Methylomonas sp. 11b: one gene and its partner. Each later gene encodes a partner of the first gene's protein in a complex. Links are inferred from orthologs where the notes say so. Each region holds a gene or a part of one and is shown on either strand. Other genes may lie near its edges.

Region 1 (9,764 bases):
CCTTGGGTTTTCGGCGAGGGGGTTTTTCACCCCCTTTATCGTTACTTATGTCAGCATTCGCACTTCCGATACCTCCAGCCCACTTCTCAATGAACCTTCGCAGGCGTACGGAACGCTCCTCTACCACTCACGCTTAACGCGTAAATCCGTAGCTTCGGTACTATGCTTAGCCCCGGTAAATCTTCCGCGCAGACCGACTCGACCAGTGAGCTATTACGCTTTCTTTAAAGGATGGCTGCTTCTAAGCCAACCTCCTGGCTGTCTGTGCCTTTCCACATCGTTTCCCACTGAGCATAGATTTGGGGACCTTAGCTGACGGTCTGGGCTGTTTCCCTTTTCACGACGGACCTTATCACCCGCCGTGTGTCTCCCGTGCTTGCACTTGCTGGTATTCGGAGTTTGCATCGGGTTGGTAAGTCGGGATGACCCCCTAGCCGAAACAGTGCTCTACCCCCAGCAGTGATACACGAGGCGCTACCTAAATAGCTTTCGAGGAGAACCAGCTATCTCCGAGCTTGATTAGCCTTTCACTCCGATCCACAGCTCATCCCCGTCTTTTTCAACAGACGTGGGTTCGGCCCTCCAGTTAGTATTACCCAACCTTCAGCCTGGCCATGGATAGATCGCCCGGTTTCGGGTCTACACCTTGCGACTAAACGCCCTATTAAGACTCGCTTTCGCTACGCCTCCCCTATTCGGTTAAGCTTGCCACAAAATGTAAGTCGCTGACCCATTATACAAAAGGTACGCAGTCACCCCACGAAGGGGCTCCCACTGCTTGTACGCATACGGTTTCAGGTTCTATTTCACTCCGCTCTCCGCGGTTCTTTTCGCCTTTCCCTCACGGTACTAGTTCACTATCGGTCAGTAAGGAGTATTTAGCCTTGGAGGATGGTCCCCCCATATTCAGTCAAAGTTTCACGTGCTCCGACCTACTCGATTTCACTAAAAAAAGGTTTTCGTGTACGGGGCTATCACCCTGTATCGCCGGACTTTCCAGACCGTTCCACTAACCTTATCCTAGCTTAAGGGCTAGTCCCCGTTCGCTCGCCACTACTTAGGGAATCTCGGTTGATTTCTTTTCCTCCGGGTACTTAGATGTTTCAGTTCTCCGGGTTCGCTTCAGTGAGCTATGTATTCACTCAAAGATGACGTGCTGATGCACGCCGGGTTTCCCCATTCGGACATCTCTGGATCACAGCCGGTTTGCAGGCTCCCCAAAGCTTTTCGCATGCTACAACGTCCTTCATCGCCTCTTACTGCCTAGGCATTCACCGTATGCGCTTATTCACTTGACCATATAACCCGAATACGTCTGTACTTTGGTTATACTGTCAGCTGACATTTTCGCTGATTTTTTCTGCTTGAGAACGACATGCTGCTTGCTTTCCATCTTTATCTTTCGACATTGACTTCATTCAAACCGCAACTCGTTTCAGTTTCGATCATTGCTGATCGTTACTATAGTTACAGATTTCCATATTGTTAAAGAGCTATCGGTACGAATACCAATGCTATACAGTCTTTATCATGCGATAAAACCGTATAGCGCTGATGTCCACATCCAAGTGCTTACATTTGACGAACTGGTTTACCCTCAGCGTTCAGCGTGATGGTGGAGCCAGGGAGGATCGAACTCCCGACCTCCTGCGTGCAAGGCAGGCGCTCTCCCAGCTGAGCTATGGCCCCTAAAACAGACTAAAGACCAAGACTCAAGCCGGAATCCAACTATGCACAACCCTACCCATTTCTAACCAGGAGTGTTGTCTGATCGTTTTCCGCCTTATTGCTTTCGCCTTTTATGCGTTGGTGGGTCTGGGAGGAGTTGAACCTCCGACCTCACCCTTATCAGGGGTGCGCTCTAACCAACTGAGCTACAGACCCAGGTGCGTCTTTCAATCGAAATAATTTGTTGTGAGTACGTGTAACGGTGTGCCGTCTTTGTAAGGAGGTGATCCAGCCCCAGGTTCCCCTAGGGCTACCTTGTTACGACTTCACCCCAGTCATGAATCACAAAGTGGTAAGCGCCCTCCCGAAGGTTAAACTACCTACTTCTTTTGCAACCCACTCCCATGGTGTGACGGGCGGTGTGTACAAGGCCCGGGAACGTATTCACCGCGGCATTCTGATCCGCGATTACTAGCGATTCCGACTTCACGCAGTCGAGTTGCAGACTGCGATCCGGACTGGGACCGGCTTTTTGGGATTCGCTTACTCTCGCGAGTTCGCAGCCCTCTGTACCGGCCATTGTAGCACGTGTGTAGCCCTACCCATAAGGGCCATGATGACTTGACGTCGTCCCCACCTTCCTCCGGTTTATCACCGGCAGTCTCCCTAGAGTTCCCGGCATGACCCGCTGGCAACTAAGGATAAGGGTTGCGCTCGTTACGGGACTTAACCCAACATTTCACAACACGAGCTGACGACAGCCATGCAGCACCTGTCTCAGAGCTCCCGAAGGCACTCCGCTATCTCTAACAGATTCTCTGGATGTCAAGGGTAGGTAAGGTTCTTCGCGTTGCATCGAATTAAACCACATGCTCCACCGCTTGTGCGGGCCCCCGTCAATTCATTTGAGTTTTAGCCTTGCGGCCGTACTCCCCAGGCGGTCAACTTAATACGTTAGCTCCACTACTAAGTTCTTTAAGAACCCAACAGTTAGTTGACATCGTTTACGGCGTGGACTACCAGGGTATCTAATCCTGTTTGCTACCCACGCTTTCGTACCTCAGCGTCAGTTTTAGTCCAGGGAGCCGCCTTCGCCACTGGTGTTCCTTCAGATCTCTACGCATTTCACCGCTACACCTGAAATTCCACTCCCCTCTACTAAACTCTAGTTGCCCAGTATCAAATGCAGTTCCCAGGTTAAGCCCAGGGCTTTCACATCTGACTTAAACAACCGCCTACGCACGCTTTACGCCCAGTAATTCCGATTAACGCTTGCACCCTCCGTATTACCGCGGCTGCTGGCACGGAGTTAGCCGGTGCTTCTTGTATAGGTAATGTCAGTCTACCGGGTATTAACCGGCAGGTATTCCTTCCTATTGAAAGTGCTTTACAACCCTCAGGCCTTCTTCACACACGCGGTATTGCTGGATCAGGCTTTCGCCCATTGTCCAATATTCCCCACTGCTGCCTCCCGTAGGAGTCTGGGCCGTGTCTCAGTCCCAGTGTGGCTGATCATCCTCTCAGACCAGCTATGGATCGTCGCCTTGGTAGGCCTTTACCCTACCAACTAGCTAATCCAACATAGGCTCATCTATTAGCGCCAGGTCCGAAGATCCCCAGCTTTCCCCCGTAGGGCGTATGCGGTATTAGCGTGAGTTTCCCCACGTTGTCCCCCACTAATAGGCAGATTCCTATGCATTACTCACCCGTCCGCCACTCGTCAGCGCCCGAAGGCCTGCTACCGTTCGACTTGCATGTGTTAAGCATACCGCCAGCGTTCAATCTGAGCCATGATCAAACTCTTCAGTTTAATTTTAACTTGTCACTAAATAAGATTAGTGACCAATCTTGGCTCGACTACAGAACATCTTTTCTTGCGAATTGACGTGGTTTCTGTGTCGACTATTTTTAAACAGCACATAGTCGCTACACATACCCACACAAATTATTTCGATTTCGTTTGTTAAAGAGCCAGAGCATTTCGCCCTGTTGAGCCGACATATTCTACAGCGTTTTCAGTTCCTGTCAAATTTATTTTTAAGCCATTTCAAAAACCGAAACACTCAAAACAAACCCGCCACTCACAACCTTAAACCCGCCGAACCCAGCCGACTCCTTCACCGCCAAACCCAAAAAGCTAAAGCAGTGAAGAGCCGCGCATTTTAATCACCCATACACCCCGCGTCAAGAACTTTTTTATCCAACAGCCTTCAACCCTTGCGTGATCGCGGATGTGCTTGATCATATACGGCCGCTAAATGCTGAAAATCCAGGTGCGTGTATATCTGCGTAGTAGATATATTGCTATGCCCTAATAACTCTTGCACAGCCCTAATATCTTTACTAGCTTCAAGCAGATGGCTTGCGAACGAATGTCTTAACATATGCGGATGAAGGTGTTCGGCTATACCGTTTTTTTTACCCCAACGATCCAATCTAAGCTGCACACTTCTTCGAGATAATCGACGACACTGCAAGGAAACAAACACCGCTTGCCCCCCCTCAGGCCGATTTGTCAGCCAAACCTTAAGCGCATCAAGTGCTTTACTACCAACAGGCAATTGCCTTTGCTTGCCGCCTTTACCAAAACGCACTCTCAAAAAGCCTTCGCTAAGATCAATGTCCGACAAATCAAGCATCACTAACTCGCTCAGTCGCAACCCTGATGAATAGAACAATTCGAACATCGCCAAATCGCGGACTTCCAAAACCGAATCTGGCGTCGCATTTAACATCCCCATCATCTGATCAACATCCAACACATGAGGAAGCCTTTTTGACACTTTAGGCGCCTGCACATGCTGAGCAGGGTTATGCGTCACTTGGTTAGTTTTGAGCAAAAATCGATAAAAACTACGTAGCGCAGCAAGTTCGCGCTGAATCGTCTTGCTTCCTATCCCGTTTTTATGGCGTCCAGCAATATAGTTCCTCACATCGCGATCTTGAACTTGCTGCCAAAGCCTAAGCTCTTGCACATTGCAAAAACTTCTAAAACGCTTTAAATCCCGCTGGTAATTCGTCGACGTATGGTCGGCAACACGCTTTTCCGAAACCAGATAGCAAAAATACAGCTGCAAGGCGTCATCCGCTTCGGCATGCATAACAATCAATCCGTTTGTTGTAGCAATGAAATAAGACGCGTCCCGATAATTTCGCTCATTTGGGTAAGAAATATACTGCCCATACTATAGTGAAACCGCGATTCATCGCGGCTGCCGATTGCCAACAGCCCATCAAGCTGAGTGAACACCATAGGAATGATTGCACAAGAGCGAACTTCCGCAGCCACATCACCAAATAAAAACCTCGCTTGAGGCAAGGTCGGCCGACCGCATTTCGGCTGGTTTGTGGTTAATTCATTGGAAAAATGCTTCAAATTAGCATCATCCGCCCCGACAAATAAATTACTGATCGGCGATAGCGGTTGCTCTTTAATGATTTTAATGGCCACGAAATCAGTGAAAAAACATTCAGCCAACACCTCGCTTAAATTAGCGACCGCATCCTCCAAAGAATTTGCTTCCAGCATAGCTAAGGTCAACTCATGCATGCGATTGAACGACGCGTCGTTTTCCCGAGCAATATCAATCAATGCGGTTAGTTGATTTTCTTGTTCCTGGTGCTTCGCTCTGAAAATTTCCAGTTGCTTGGAGATTAGCGATATTGCATTTCCGCTGGGGTGAGGGATATGCATCTTCTCCAGCAAATCCAGGTGATTCTGGAAAAACTCAGGGTGGTCTTGCAAATAAGCCTTAACGTGGGCTTCGGTCAATAAGACTTTTGGTTCGCTGCTCATAACTTTACTTGTCCCTCAAAAACCGTGGTAGCCGCGCCCGTCATCAGTACAGGATGACCGCTGCCGATCCAACTAATAGTTAGCTCCCCGCCAGGCAATTGAACCTGAACAACCTGATCCAACAATCCCTGTTCGATACCAGCGACCACGGCGGCACACGCCCCGCTACCACAAGCTAAAGTTTCGGCTGCACCGCGTTCGTAAACTCGCAATTTGATGTGCCGGCGATTAACAACTTGCATGAACCCGATATTAGCTCGCTCTGGAAACAACTCATGACACTCCAGTCTAGCTCCGATAGTCGAAACAGGCGCGTTCGCCACATCATGGACCTGAATAACTGCATGAGGATTACCCATGGATACCGCGGCGAACTGAACTTCTGTTTCCGCCAACTTCACTTTATACAGCTTGGACTGTTCGGAAGCCTTCAGCGGTATCTGCTTAGGCTCAAGTGCCGGGACACCCATTTCAACGGTGATCAAATCTCTTGCATCGAATCGCAGTGTCAGTTGTCTTGCATCGGTATCGACAATAATTTCGTCATTATTGCTTAAGCCTTTGTCACGCACAAAACGAGCAAAGCAACGCGCACCGTTTCCACACTGAGAAACCTCGCTACCGTCAGCATTGAAAATCCGGTATTTAAACTCGGCGTTATCACTAATCGGCTTTTCCACCAATAACAATTGATCGCAGCCCACGCCAAAATGGCGATCCGCCAAAAATCGAATCTGTGCGGTCGTCAATTGTATTTGCTGGTTTATAGCGTCGATCACGACAAAATCATTTCCCAGCCCCTGCATTTTGGTGAAGTTAATTATCATAGCTACTCCGGCAAAAGCTGCTCGCCAACCCACAATTGATCCAGAGTTTCTCGGGCTCGAATAAGATGTGTTTTATCGCCATCCACCATTACCTCCGCCGCTCGAGGCCTTGAGTTATAGTTTGAACTCATCGTAAATCCGTAGGCACCGGCTGAGCGAACCGCTAATAAATCACCTTGTTTTAGCTTCAATGCCCGAGCCTTTCCTAGAAAGTCACCCGTCTCGCAAACTGGCCCAACGATGTCCCAATCCAACTCGGGCTGATCACTTTCGGCATTCGCCGGAATGATTGCCTGCCACGCCCCGTATAAAGCCGGTCTGACCAGATCATTCATTGCCGCATCAACAATGGCAAAGTTTTTATTCTCTGTCGGCTTAAGGTATTCCACTCTGGTTAACAATATTCCGGCATTGCCAACGATTGCTCGCCCCGGCTCCAATAAGATTTCGAAGTTTCGCCCATCCAGACGCTGCAGCAACGCCGCGATATATTCAGAAGGTTGCGGGGGACACTCATCGCGATAACAAATACCCAGCCCTCCCCCTAAATCAAGGTGGTGCAATTCAATACCTTCCGCCTGCAGTTCGTCGACCAACGCCAACACCCTATCCAACGCGTCCAGAAACGGCACGGCTTCCGTTAGCTGGGAGCCGATATGGCAATCAATACCGACTATTTCGATATTCGGCATCTGGGCGGCTCGCCGATATTCGTGAATAGCTTGCTTGATATCGATCCCGAATTTATTCTCTTTCAAACCAGTGGAAATATAGGGATGCGTCTTGGCGTCAACATCGGGATTAACCCGAAAAGACACGGGTGCGACAACCCCCAACTCACCGGCTAAACAGTTGATACGATCCAACTCACCGCTGACTTCCACATTAAAACAGCGTATACCTATTTTCAGCGCTGCCAAAATTTCATCTTCGCGCTTGCCTACTCCGGAAAACACAATTTTGTCCGGACTTCCGCCCGCAGCTAGCACGCGCTGCATTTCGCCAAGCGACACGATGTCGAACCCAGATCCCAGTCGTGCTAATAAATTGAGAATAGCAATATTTGAATTTGCTTTTACGGCATAACAAATAAGATGAGGGTGACCGGCAAAGCCTTGATCGAAAGCTTGCCAATGTCTTTCCAAGGTAGCTCGCGAGTAGACATAACAGGGAGTGCCGTAGTTTTCGGCAATTTCGTCAACAGGAATGCTTTCGGCAAACAGTTCATGTTGCCGATAATTAAAAAAATCCATGGCTTATTTATCTTGTTTGGGTACGTAAATTGGCGGCGGGCTATCCGGCATATATAAAGGCCCTGTCTGACCGCAGGCCTGCAACAACAGCGCCCAAAGAACTAGAGTTAAAATATTGTTTGTCGTCATATTCGTAACGATTGTCTGGTGAACGCGGAATATAGCATAGCCGGCGGCTTAAAAGAACGAACACGAGGTGGCCGCCCAATCTCGGCAAGCCACAAAAAAAGGGGCATGAAGCCCCTTTTTGCCACTAAGTCAAACGACGCTTCACTTTGCCGTCATAGACTCTTTCACCACTTTAGGCGTGATGAACACCAATAACTCTTTTTTGGTATCGTTTTTTACACTTTTCTTGAACATCCAGCCTATCACCGGCAAATCCGACACCCAGGGCACGGTATTAAACGATTCCTGAACGGTTGACTCGTAAATACCGCCCAACACTACCGTCTCGCCATCTTCAACTTGAACTTTGGTTTTCAACTGCCGGGTATCGATGGGTACGGTAGCATTACCGCCCGTAGCAAGCGGCGTTCCCGGAGAATCTTTTTTGATGTCGAGCAACATGATAACACTGCCGCTTGGCGTAATCTGCGGCGTGACATTCAGCTCCAACACCGCATCGACCAGCTCCGTCACCGGACCTGTTGCCTGGCTTTGGGTTTGATACGGAATCTGTACACCTTGTTTGATTGAAGCTTGCACCATATCGCTAGTCATTACCCGCGGATTGGATACCAACTCGCCTTTGCCGTCATCCTGCAAGGCACTTATCTCAAGATTCAACAGATAATCCGCACCGCGCGCCAAAGTCAATGCCAAGGCACCACCACTGGAGGCAGCCAATGCGGACCCCAAATCCGACAAAATTTGAGAATTTTCACTTGTTTCAACACCGGCACCAGTCATCCCATATTGGGTGCCACTATTGACATCGGCTTTATGCGCCACCCCAAATTTGGTACCCAAGTTCTGCGCAAATGATGTATCAGCTATTACGATCCGCGATTCGATCAATACTTGGCGTACTGGCACGTCCAATAGCTTGATCATTCTTCTTACATCTTCCATAGCCTTTGCAGTGTCTTTGACAATCAGCGTGTTGGTCCTGGCATCGACAATCGCCGTACCGCGTGGCGACAGCAAGCGCATACTTGCCGAGCCACCGCCTTGACTATTCTGCCCGGCTCCGGACTGTTGCGAGGCTACGGAAGCACCTCCTCCTCCGCCGCAACCACCACCTCCGCTCGCGCCTGCCCCCGACTGCCCACCCTGCGAGTTATTACCTACCCCCATTAATACACCGCAAATCTCCCCTGCTTTCGCGTAATTGATTTGAATATTTTCGGTTTTTAACGGCTCCAACTCTTCAAATATTTTTTTCGAATCCAGCTCTTCCTGCTCTATTTTCATGATTTCGGCAACCGGCGCCACCATCACCACATTACCATTCTGTCTTTTTGCCAATCCTTTAGCTTTTAGAATCAATTCCAAAGCCTGATCCCAAGGTACATCGTTCAATCTAAGCGTCACGTTGCCCGCCACAGAATCGGCGGCAATGATATTAAGCTCGGTAAAGTCGGCAAGAATTTGCAGGACCGAACGCACTTCGATATCTTGAAAATTCAATGACAACTTGTTACCGATATACGGGAATTTTTCTTTTTGCTGCGCTTCCTTTTCCGCCGGCGTCAACGGTCGAAACTCAACCGTCAATAGATTATCGGACTGATAGGACGAGTAATCGTAATTACCGTTGTTAGGTGTTATGACGATGTTGACGCTATCACCTCTTGGAGAGGCTTCGATTTTTTGCACGGGTGTCGCAAAGTCCGATACGTCGAAACTTTTAACTAACGACTCCGGCAACCTGGTATTTAGGAAACTTAATACCACTTTACCGCCATTTTGCTTAGCGTCCACGACAGTATTCGCCGCTGATAAACCCAGCAACAAGCGTCCCTCACCGTTGGGGCCGCGTCTAAAATCAATACTTTTTATGTTTTGTTCCGGCAAAAACTTACTAATCACCGAATCCTTCGCGGTGGGCGCTTGCTGTACCGCCCGATTTACCGCAGCGACAGTTCCACTAGACCTCAAAACCACATAAAATTTATTGCCCTCAATTTTGGTTTCGTAAGGCACTTTTTCTATCAGATTGATAATAACCCGAGTCCGCCCCGACGCCTCTACTACATAAACCGTACCCGCGGCTCC
Region 2 (9,791 bases), 2.1 Mb from region 1 along the record:
CGCAATTGTGCAAAGTGGCACCCAACACCAATAAATACCATATCGAAGACGTGCATCGCGCCGGCGGCATCATGGCAATTCTGGCCGAACTTAACCGGGCGGGCCGCTTGCACACCGATGTACCGACCGTACACACCAAAACTTTGGGCGAAGCCTTGGCGCAATGGGACATTACCGCCAACCCCAGCGATGCGGTAAAGACTTTTTATATGGCCGGCCCCGCCGGTATTCCGACTCAGGTGGCGTTTAGTCAGAATACCCGTTGGCCAAGCCTGGACACTGATCGTGCCGAAGGCTGTATTCGCTCCATCGACCATGCCTTCAGCCAGGAAGGCGGATTAGCGGTATTACATGGCAATATCGCTCTGGACGGCTGCGTTATCAAAACAGCCGGTGTCGATGACAGCCTGCTGGTATTTGAAGGCAACGCCCATGTGGTCGAATCGCAAGACGAAGCCGTGGAAAATATCCTCAATAACAAAGTCAAATCCGGCGATGTGGTGGTGGTGCGTTACGAAGGCCCCAAAGGCGGTCCGGGCATGCAGGAAATGTTGTATCCGACCAGCTACATCAAGTCCAAGGGCTTGGGGAAAGCCTGCGCACTGCTGACCGACGGTCGTTTTTCCGGCGGCACATCCGGTTTATCCATCGGCCACTGCTCGCCGGAGGCGGCGGCAGGTGGAGCTATTGGCCTAGTGCGCAACGGCGACCGTATCCGCATCGATATTCCCAACCGTACCATCAATGTACTGGTCAGCGACGAGGAACTGGCCCAGCGCCGGACCGAACAGGAAAAACTCGGCTGGAAACCGGCCAAGCCACGTCCTCGCAAGGTGTCAGTCGCGCTGAAAGCCTATGCCATGTTTGCTACATCCGCCGACAAGGGCGCGGTGCGGGATTTATCAAAGTTTGAGAATTAACTTCGGCTGTTACCTCATCCTACCGAACTTGAGGTAATCAGAAGTGGGTAATAACGCTATTAGAATGCTGACCACTTGGCCGTTCCTCATTTGCCTTGTATCCCTGATTGCCAATGATTGGTGGCTTAAGGCTGCTTATCCAGGAGTATTTACCGGAAAACTTTCTGATTTCGCCGGAGTAGCCGTTGTGTCTTTAATGACATTCAGTGCATTGCCGCATCGAAAATGGCTCTTGTGTTTGTTGATTTCGGTTACTTTTCTGTGGTGGAAAAGTCCGCTGTCGGATTCAATGATTCACTTGGCGAATAGTCTGAGTATTTTGCGAATTGGACGAGTGGTTGACTACAGTGATCTGTGGGCTCTGTTGGTCGTGCCTGTTTGCCTGCACGTTTCCGAAAAACAGTCCAGGTTTCGTATTGCGTCGAAATATTTTAGAAAGATGCTGACAGTTCCTGTCTCGGTGGTTACGCTATTTGGCGTTATGGGGACATCAGCTCTTCCGATACGCGAAGAGTACACTGTACGGCCTGTATCCAGTTCTACGAATATTTCGCGCGAGCAATTGGTCAGCGTAATAGCAGAGGTTGCCGCAAAACACGAGCTTACTTGCTACATATGTAAGGGTACGCCAAGGGCAGATTCCGCAAGATATTTCGGGGAGTCACTTTCTATGACTTATACCCTCACGCCTGAAAATGCTGTCTTGTTCGTAATTGAGTATTCTCCAGGCGGGCCGTTGCCAACATTGTTTAGAGAGAGCAGCTACGAGAAAGCCGCGGCTTTACGAACCTCGCTAAAATCATCGCTGGCCGAACACTTCGATGGCCTGGAATTCGTAGAGCTATTGAGAAAATAATTGATTGTTCCCACACGCAAGTTTCGCGGCCATTAGGTTAATCCGTGTAATTTAGATTCGTCGCCAAGTAATCCACCAAACCTTGAGAATTTTTCGGCGTTTTGCTTTCTCGGAACCGCCCTACACATAAAATTATCGTGAAACGCTTCCTCCTCCAACTGTTCTACATCTGGAAACAAAAGCTAAAAATCTACTTCATAGCCGGCTGGGTAGGTGCGGGGATGGGGATATTTTTGTTAGCCCCCAGTTACGATTACATTAGCTCGCGCGAGCGCAACGCCGACCCGCTGTCATCGATCGAATTCGTGTTTGGCCAATTCACCGAAGTAATGACCGGCCAAATTAATCAAAATAATTTGATCCTGTTTTATGCCGAAATTGGCGCGATACTGGGCTTGCTGTCGCTGGGTTTTTATCAGATTTTACACAAGCGACTGGTGGACCTGGACGCACTGAAGACCGAGCTGGAAAAGGATTTGCCGACCATCATCCGTCAAGGTGAAGGACCGTTGCTGGAGTTTAAATCCTCGCTGCGCTGGGATATTCAGGAGCAACGCGTCAATAAGACCCTGGAAGGCGTGGTTATGAAAACCCTGGCCGGTTTCTTTAACAGTCCGGTTGGCGGCACCTTGCTAATCGGCGTGGCCGACAACGGCGAAATCCTCGGTCTGGAATCCGACTTCCAAACTCTGAAAAAACCCGATCATGACGGCTTCGAGCAAACTCTGATGACTGCGGTCTCGGCCAATCTGGGGGCCGATTTGTGCCCGCTGATCCACGTGCTTTTTCATAAATTGGCCGACCGTGATGTGTGCAGGGTTATTGTTTCCCCCTCGCACCGGCCCGTGTTTCTGACGCAGAGCAACACCCCCAAATTCTTCGTGCGAACCGGCGGCGGCACTCGGGATCTCAACATTCAAGAAGCGCTGGATTATGTGACCAGTCGTTGGAAAAAAACCAAATAATCTGCCCTGATTGGGTTTTAACGCCAGCAAAGTTAAACTAAGCAACCGGCAACATAGCAAACGATTTGTAAACATTCCATGGAACATCAATCAACTTTCGTTAATTGGTTCAGAAATTCATCGCCCTACATCCACGCGCACCGCAACCGCACCTTTGTGATTTTTTTCGGCGGCAACGCGGTGACGGAGCCGGATTTCGACAATCTGATTCACGACTTCGCGTTGCTGAGAAGCCTGGGTGTCAGGTTGGTGCTGGTGCACGGCATTCGCCCACAGATCGACGAACAAGTCACCGGACATGGCAACACGCCGCAGTTTCACCACCATTTACGCATCACCGACGCGACCACACTGCAATATGTGAAGCAAGCAGCCGGACTGGTGCGGGTGGAAATTGAAGCGCTGTTATCGATGGGTGTTTCCGGATCGCCGATGGCTGGTGCGAAGATACGCGTGGCATCCGGCAATTTTGTTACCGCCAAACCTTTGGGGATATTGGACGGCATCGACTATTGTCATACCGGCAAGGTGCGGCGCATCGACGCCCAAGCCATCCATCAGCAACTTGATCAGCAGAATGTGGTGTTGATTTCGCCCGTCGGCTATTCGCCCAGCGGCGAGGTATTCAACCTGTCGGCCGAGGAAGTGGCAACCGAAGTAGCCATCGCCTTGCAAGCCGAAAAGTTGATTTTGTTGACCGAACAAAACTGCTTATCGCCTGCCGATAACCAGCCGATCCAACAGCTCACAACGGCTCAGGTATCAACACTCTTGCAAGATACACCGACGCTGCCGGACGAAGTCGCCCGCTCGCTGCGGGCTGCGATGCAAAGCTGCGAAAAAGGCGTACAGCGCGCGCACCTGATCAATCGGCATGTGGATGGCGCCCTACTCCTGGAACTGTTTACCCGCGACGGTATCGGCACGCTGATTAGCTCCACCGCATTCGAAACCATACGGCCGGCAACATTGGACGACATCGGCGGCATCATGGAATTGATCAAGCCGCTTGAAGCACAAGGCATCTTGGTCAAGCGCTCTCGCGAAAAACTGGAAATGGAAATCGGCGACTACATCGTCATCGAGCGCGACGGCTTGATCATCGGCTGCACGGCGTTTCACGTAATGAACGACGGCAACAGTGCGGAAATTGCCTGCCTGGCGGTGCATACCGACTATCAAAAAGGCGCGCGCGGTAACAGCTTATTGGAGTATCTCGGCAATAAAGCCAAAACCGAGCATATCCACCGCTTGTTCGTGCGTTCCACACAAACCGTGCATTGGTTTGTCGAACGCGGTTTTAAACCCTGCGACATCGACGATTTGCCCGAGCCTATGAAAAGCGCTTACAGCTATCAGCGCAATTCCAAGGTATTGTATAAAGACGTTTAACATCACCCTCCACCCACTCTCAACTCGCGGAATCTAGGATGCTCCATAAACAGGATTTTCTGACAGTCGTAAAAAACACGCCCTTAGTTGCTATCGATTTAATTGTACGTTCCAGCAAGGACGCAATATTGATGGGCATGCGCGTGAATGAACCGGCGGCAGGCTATTGGTTCGTACCCGGCGGCAGAATTTATAAATCCGAAACCCTGGAAAATGCGTTTCAAAGAATCACCGAAACCGAATTAGGCACTGCCTACGGCATCGAAAGCGCCGAGTTACTGGGTGCTTTTACTCATCTCTACGAAACGAATTTTGCCAAACAACCGGGCATTAGTACCCATTACGTGGTTTTAGGCTATCAATTGCGACTGGATATCGATATTAATCAGTTACCGGCACAACAACACGCTAACTACCGCTGGTTTGGCAAACATGAAGACTTGAGGGAAGTTCATCCTAACAGCCAAGCCTACTACCCCTATCTGCGCTGAACAATGCCAATCTTAAAAGTCTTGCAGCTGACAGACCTGCATATATTGCCGCATGCCGGCGATAAAATGCTCGGCATAGACACCGAACAGTATTTCCAAGAGGCCCTAGCCCACGCGCATGCCACTCACGGCCCATTCGATCTGATTTTATTAACCGGTGATTTGGGCCAAGACCCTAGCGCTGATAGCTACCGGCGAATTTGCAAGCATCTGCAAACTTATCAAACACCTTGCCTGTGTTTGCCGGGCAATCATGACGACTGGGAACTGATGGAAACCGAGCTGAACGTAGGCTTCGTCAGTTGCCGCAAACACCTGCTGCTAAAAAATTGGCAGATTATTGCTTTAAACAGCCAAAAACCCGGCAGTCCCGCTGGGTTTGTATCTCAGGAAGAACTGGTATTTTTACAGCAAACGCTAAGCACAAATGACATGCCTGTCCTGCTGGCGGTACACCATCATTGCGTTGCCAGTGGGAGCAGTTGGATGGATACGATGCAAATTGAGAACGGTGAGGCATTGCTGGCAATAGCGGAACGCTTTGTGCAGGTTAAAGCCATCACCTGCGGTCATTTACATCAGGAAATGCAAACTAATCATGAACAAATAGCAATATTCGCCACACCGGCCAGCTGTTTTCAGTTCAAACCTTTTGCCACCGAGTTTGAACTGGACTCGCTAGCACCTGGCTACAGGGTCTTTGAATTGGGCGATGACGGCGACTTGCGATCCAGGTGCTATCGCCTGCCCATCAGCATGAACGACTTACAAACCAACTTGCACAGTTACTAACCAAACGCCAATCTTCCGGACAAATAACTCTCGGCGTTGACGCCAACATCGTTGGCAATCAGCAAAGCCCCTAATTCGTCCATCGCTTTGCGGTACACCCGGCGTTTGAAGTAAACCACGTCTTTCAGCGGATACCAGTACTCCACCCACTTCCAGTTATCGAACTCCTGCTTGTGCCCGCAATCGAACCTGACATTCGATTCATCTGTCATCAAGCGCAAAATAAACCAAATCTGCTTCTGACCGATGCACAAGGGCGTAGAATTTTTGCGGATATACCGATCCGGCAATTTATAGCGCAACCAATAACGGGTGCGCCCCAGCAACTGCACATGCTCTGCACACAAGCCGGTTTCCTCCCACAACTCCCGATACATCGCGGTTTCCGGATCCTCGTCGCCATCAATTCCGCCTTGCGGAAACTGCCACGAGTTAGCGCCTTTGCGCTTTGCCCAAAACACACGACCCTCGTCATTGCAAAGGATAATGCCGACATTAGGCCGGTATCCTTTCGAGTCTATCATGTAAAAACCTGTATTATTTGCCGCCCTGTTGCTAATGCCTGGATGTTAAAATTAACAACGGCACGGCCATTAAAATGAATGGCGCAATTGTTCCACAAATAACCGGCGGACGCCACAGGCCGCTACTTTTTTCTTTATGACGACGGATTTGCCGTGAGCTTAGCGATTTTTGATCTGGATAACACGCTGATCGCCGATGACAGCGATTTTTTATGGGGCCAATTCTTGGTCGACCGCGGCATTGTCGACAAAGAGCAGTATGAACAGGCCAATAAAAAATTCTACGAGGATTACAAACAGGGCACGTTGGATATTGTCGAGTTTTTGCATTTCTCACTAGCGCCGCTGGCGCAGCACGACGCCGAGCAACTGTACCGCTGGCGCGCGGAATTCGTCGAAACGCTGATCGAGCCGATCACACTCGACGCCGCACGGACTTTGGTAGAAAAGCATCGCGCGGCCGGCGATACCTTACTGGTGATCACCGCCACCAATCGCTTCGTCACCGAACCTATTGTGAAACTTTACGGTATCGACAACCTACTGGCTACCACACCGGAATTTGTCGATGGTCGCTACACCGGGAAATTCAACGGTACGCCTTGCTTTCAGCAAGGAAAAGTCGTGCAGCTAAACGACTGGTTGGCCAATTCCACGGAAACGCTGGCAGGCAGTTGGTTCTACAGCGATTCGCATAACGATTTGCCGCTATTGAACTTGGTCGATCAACCGGTTGCCGTCGATCCCGACGAAAAACTACGGAAAGTTGCTCGGCAAGCAAACTGGCCGATTATTAGCTTGAGGAAATAGAAGCTGCGGACAAGGTTCAAAAGAAGCGCCATTTTGAACCTTTATAATATTGAATCGCTTCTATTTTTTCTGTATAAAGAACACTTGTTTGTCGGCTTCCTTGAATATCTTCAGCGGGATATGTCCGGCCTGATCGATATAGACACCAAAGTCCAAATGGGCCGCCGGATCGGTAGCAATCACTTTGACTACCCTGCCGCTTTCCACTTCCATAATCGCCTTTTTCAAACGCAGCAACGGTAACGGACATTGCAACCCGCTGGCATCGACTTCCAAATCAAATTCGATCATAGTGGTGTTCACTCAACTGTTCTTTAGACAACGCTTATAATAACACCAACCCCAGACCACGAAAATCAAGCACCATGGATTACTTCCCGCTTTTCTTAAAACTAAAAGACCAGCCATGCCTGGTTGTAGGCGCCGGCGAAATCGCCTCGCGTAAAATCGAGCTATTGGCAAAAACCGGGGCGCGAATTACCGTGGTAGCTCTGGAAATTGGCGCCAGCGTCGCAGAGATGGGCCAAGATAATCGCGTACTTATCCAAGAAAAAGCCTTTGCAGCGGATGATGTGAAAGGCATGCGCGTGGTTATATCCGCCACCAACCAGCGCACGATCAACGAAGCGGTCGCTCAAGCGGCTACAGCGCAGAATATTCCAGTGAACGTGGTCGATAATCCTGATTTGTGCAGTTTCATCTTTCCGGCGATTGTTGATCGCTCGCCATTAATCGTAGCCGTGTCTTCTGGCGGCGTCTCCCCGGTGCTGGCACGTTTGCTACGCTCCAAGGTGGAAAGCACCATTCCCGGCGCGTTCGGGCTGCTGGCGCAGTTTGCCGAGGATTTTCGGGCATTGGTTAAGGAACGACTAAAAGAACCTAACCGCCGCCGAGTATTCTGGGAAGACGCATTGCAGGGCCATATCGCCGAATTGGTGTTTTCCGGCCGCCGCGAGCAAGCTGCCACAGAATTGCAAGCCAAACTCGATGCAGCGGAGCAGACGCAAAATCGCGGCGAGGTGTATTTGATCGGCGCCGGCCCCGGCGATCCGGATTTACTGACTTTCCGAGCCCTGCGTTTAATGCAGCAAGCGGATGTGATTGTCTATGACAGGCTTGTATCCGCGGAAATATTGGAGATGGTGCGACGCGACGCGGAAAAAATCTACGTGGGCAAACAACGCAGCAATCACAGCCTGCCGCAAGAATCGATCAACGAGCTGCTGGCCAATCTGGCTCTTTCAGGCAAACGCGTCGCCCGCTTGAAAGGCGGAGATCCGTTTATTTTCGGCCGGGGTGGCGAGGAAATCGAGACCCTGATGCAACAAGGCATTCAATTTCAAGTCGTACCCGGCATTACCGCCGCAGCCGGTTGCGCCAGCTATGCAGGCATACCGCTGACGCATCGAGACCATGCGCAGTCCTGCACCTTCGTGACCGGGCATTTAAAAGACGGCAATATCAACCTGAACTGGAGCCAGCTAGCCTCGCCCAATCAGACCATCGTGATTTACATGGGCTTGGTCGGTCTGGAGACTATCTGTCAATCGTTGATCGAACACGGCTGCCCCGCCGATCAACCGATTGCGCTGATCCAGCAAGGCACTACCCGCCATCAGCGGGTCATTACCGGCACCTTGGGCGACATGCCTAAACGCGTCGAAAACGCAGACATCAAACCGCCGACCTTGATCATAGTCGGCACCGTCGTGCGCCTGCGCAAACAGTTGGAATGGTTTCAACCAAGCCAAAACTAAGCGCGCGTGAATTTTTCCCTATTTCAGACGATGTTAAGTTTTACTTGGAAAAATCAGCCCGCAAACCCGGTAAAGGCGCGAACGACAGAGAAAATCGATTGAATTTTTCGCTAAAGTTCCCTATCCTTTACCCGCTTAATTTCCCAATGAACTGCCTATGCAAATAACAATATGCAGTTCTTTTTTTAAACACAACGAGAGAATCATATGAAAAAATCATTCGGTTTATTAGTAGGCGCAGCTTTGATCGCTATCAGCGGACAAGTTGCAGCTAACGAAGCGGAAGAAATCGGCGCAAAAATTTATGAGCGTGCTTTCGGTCGTGGCTGCGGCGCTTGCCATGACATCGCTTCCAACCCACAATTATCGGCCTTGATCAGCGCCGGCAAACTGCCTAAAGACCAGTTCGCTAAAGTTCTGAAAGAAGGCAAAAACGGCATGCCTAAAGCTGTTGCAGCTATCATGGAAGTCGGTCCTGTGAAAAAAGCAGGTTACACCGAAGACCAAGCTATCGATGCAGTTTACGAATATCTGAAAAAATAATCGTAGCCTTTCGGGGCAAAGAAAAAGCCGCTACCCTTTCGGATAGCGGCTTTTTTATGTCATAAAGAATATGCCAATTAATCTTGTTTACTGAGATACGCCTGTTGACTACGTTGATGGGTCAACCGGTAACGGTTGCGCAGCCAAACTCCGGCAATCGCCGCAATCATCAATCCACAAGACACAAAGGTCAGATAGACCAAATCCTTAATGTCATTCAGTTCTTTGATCAGAACTTGATTGACAGCCGCGCCTTCGACCTTGGCCGGCGAATCAACAGAATAAGTCGTCAGTATCTTCACATCGCCTTTCAAATCCTGAATGGTCTCCAGGGAATCGGCGACGCTACCCTTTTTGATATTCTCTTCCAGGGCTCTTAATTTGCTGTCGATGGAACCGCTTAACAAGCCGAACAACTGGCCTTTCAAGGCGCTAATCTCGGCGGATAGCACCGGATTTTGGGTAGCGTAGGCTGTCGAGATAGCCTGGTGCTTTTGGATCTCGGTCAACAGATTTTGTTTAGGTAGTAATACAAAACCCAACAAAAAAACCGCCGCCATCAACGCCAGAACCAGCATTAACAAAAAGCGATTAGCCTTCATCAGCGCCTGATGCTGATGGGCGCGCAGATAGACTATCTCATGCTTATCGGTATTGACATCATCCAGATTAATCTCAGGCATATCGCTCATTATTCTTTTAGTGTTGCTAATCGGGAAGCTCTATATATATCACCTAGAG

Evidence for each region.
Region 2: the proteins of dapF (region 1) and METH11B_RS0106305 are in contact, whole or in part, in a solved structure (PDB 5YGU), measured with the Escherichia coli proteins. The link is inferred for Methylomonas sp. 11b from one-to-one orthologs.

The regions. Positions count from the first base shown.
Region 1 is NZ_KI911557.1:3,475,163-3,484,926, reverse strand. What follows is about bases 4,375-7,300. They hold dapF (diaminopimelate epimerase), read right to left. Parts: upstream 6,289-7,300; coding sequence 5,461-6,288; downstream 4,375-5,460. Other genes in these bases: lysA (diaminopimelate decarboxylase), read right to left, coding at 6,294-7,300; METH11B_RS0116700 (DUF484 family protein), read right to left, coding at 4,775-5,464; xerC (tyrosine recombinase XerC), read right to left, coding at 4,375-4,769. Outside these bases: more of xerC, read right to left, coding at 3,879-4,374; more of lysA, read right to left, coding at 7,301-7,544; LPS translocon maturation chaperone LptM, read right to left, coding at 7,548-7,673; type IV pilus secretin PilQ, read right to left, coding at 7,815-9,764. UniProt on the Escherichia coli protein: Involved in the succinylase branch of the L-lysine biosynthesis and in the biosynthesis of the pentapeptide incorporated in the peptidoglycan moiety. Catalyzes the stereoinversion of LL-2,6-diaminopimelate (L,L-DAP) to meso-diaminopimelate (meso-DAP).
Region 2 is NZ_KI911557.1:1,356,590-1,366,380, forward strand. What follows is about bases 4,177-7,129. They hold METH11B_RS0106305 (RNA pyrophosphohydrolase), read right to left. Parts: upstream 5,941-7,129; coding sequence 5,413-5,940; downstream 4,177-5,412. Other genes in these bases: METH11B_RS0106295 (GDP-mannose mannosyl hydrolase), read left to right, coding at 4,177-4,624; cpdA (3',5'-cyclic-AMP phosphodiesterase), read left to right, coding at 4,628-5,416; METH11B_RS0106310 (HAD family hydrolase), read left to right, coding at 6,094-6,750; METH11B_RS0106315 (sulfurtransferase TusA family protein), read right to left, coding at 6,811-7,041; cysG (siroheme synthase CysG), read left to right, coding at 7,116-7,129. In the rest of the region: ilvD (dihydroxy-acid dehydratase), read left to right, coding at 1-920; METH11B_RS27660 (hypothetical protein), read left to right, coding at 985-1,776; METH11B_RS0106285 (AlbA family DNA-binding domain-containing protein), read left to right, coding at 1,914-2,741; argA (amino-acid N-acetyltransferase), read left to right, coding at 2,820-4,133; more of METH11B_RS0106295, read left to right, coding at 4,172-4,176; more of cysG, read left to right, coding at 7,130-8,507; METH11B_RS0106325 (c-type cytochrome), read left to right, coding at 8,715-9,050; METH11B_RS0106330 (hypothetical protein), read right to left, coding at 9,128-9,742. UniProt on the Escherichia coli protein: Master regulator of 5'-end-dependent mRNA decay.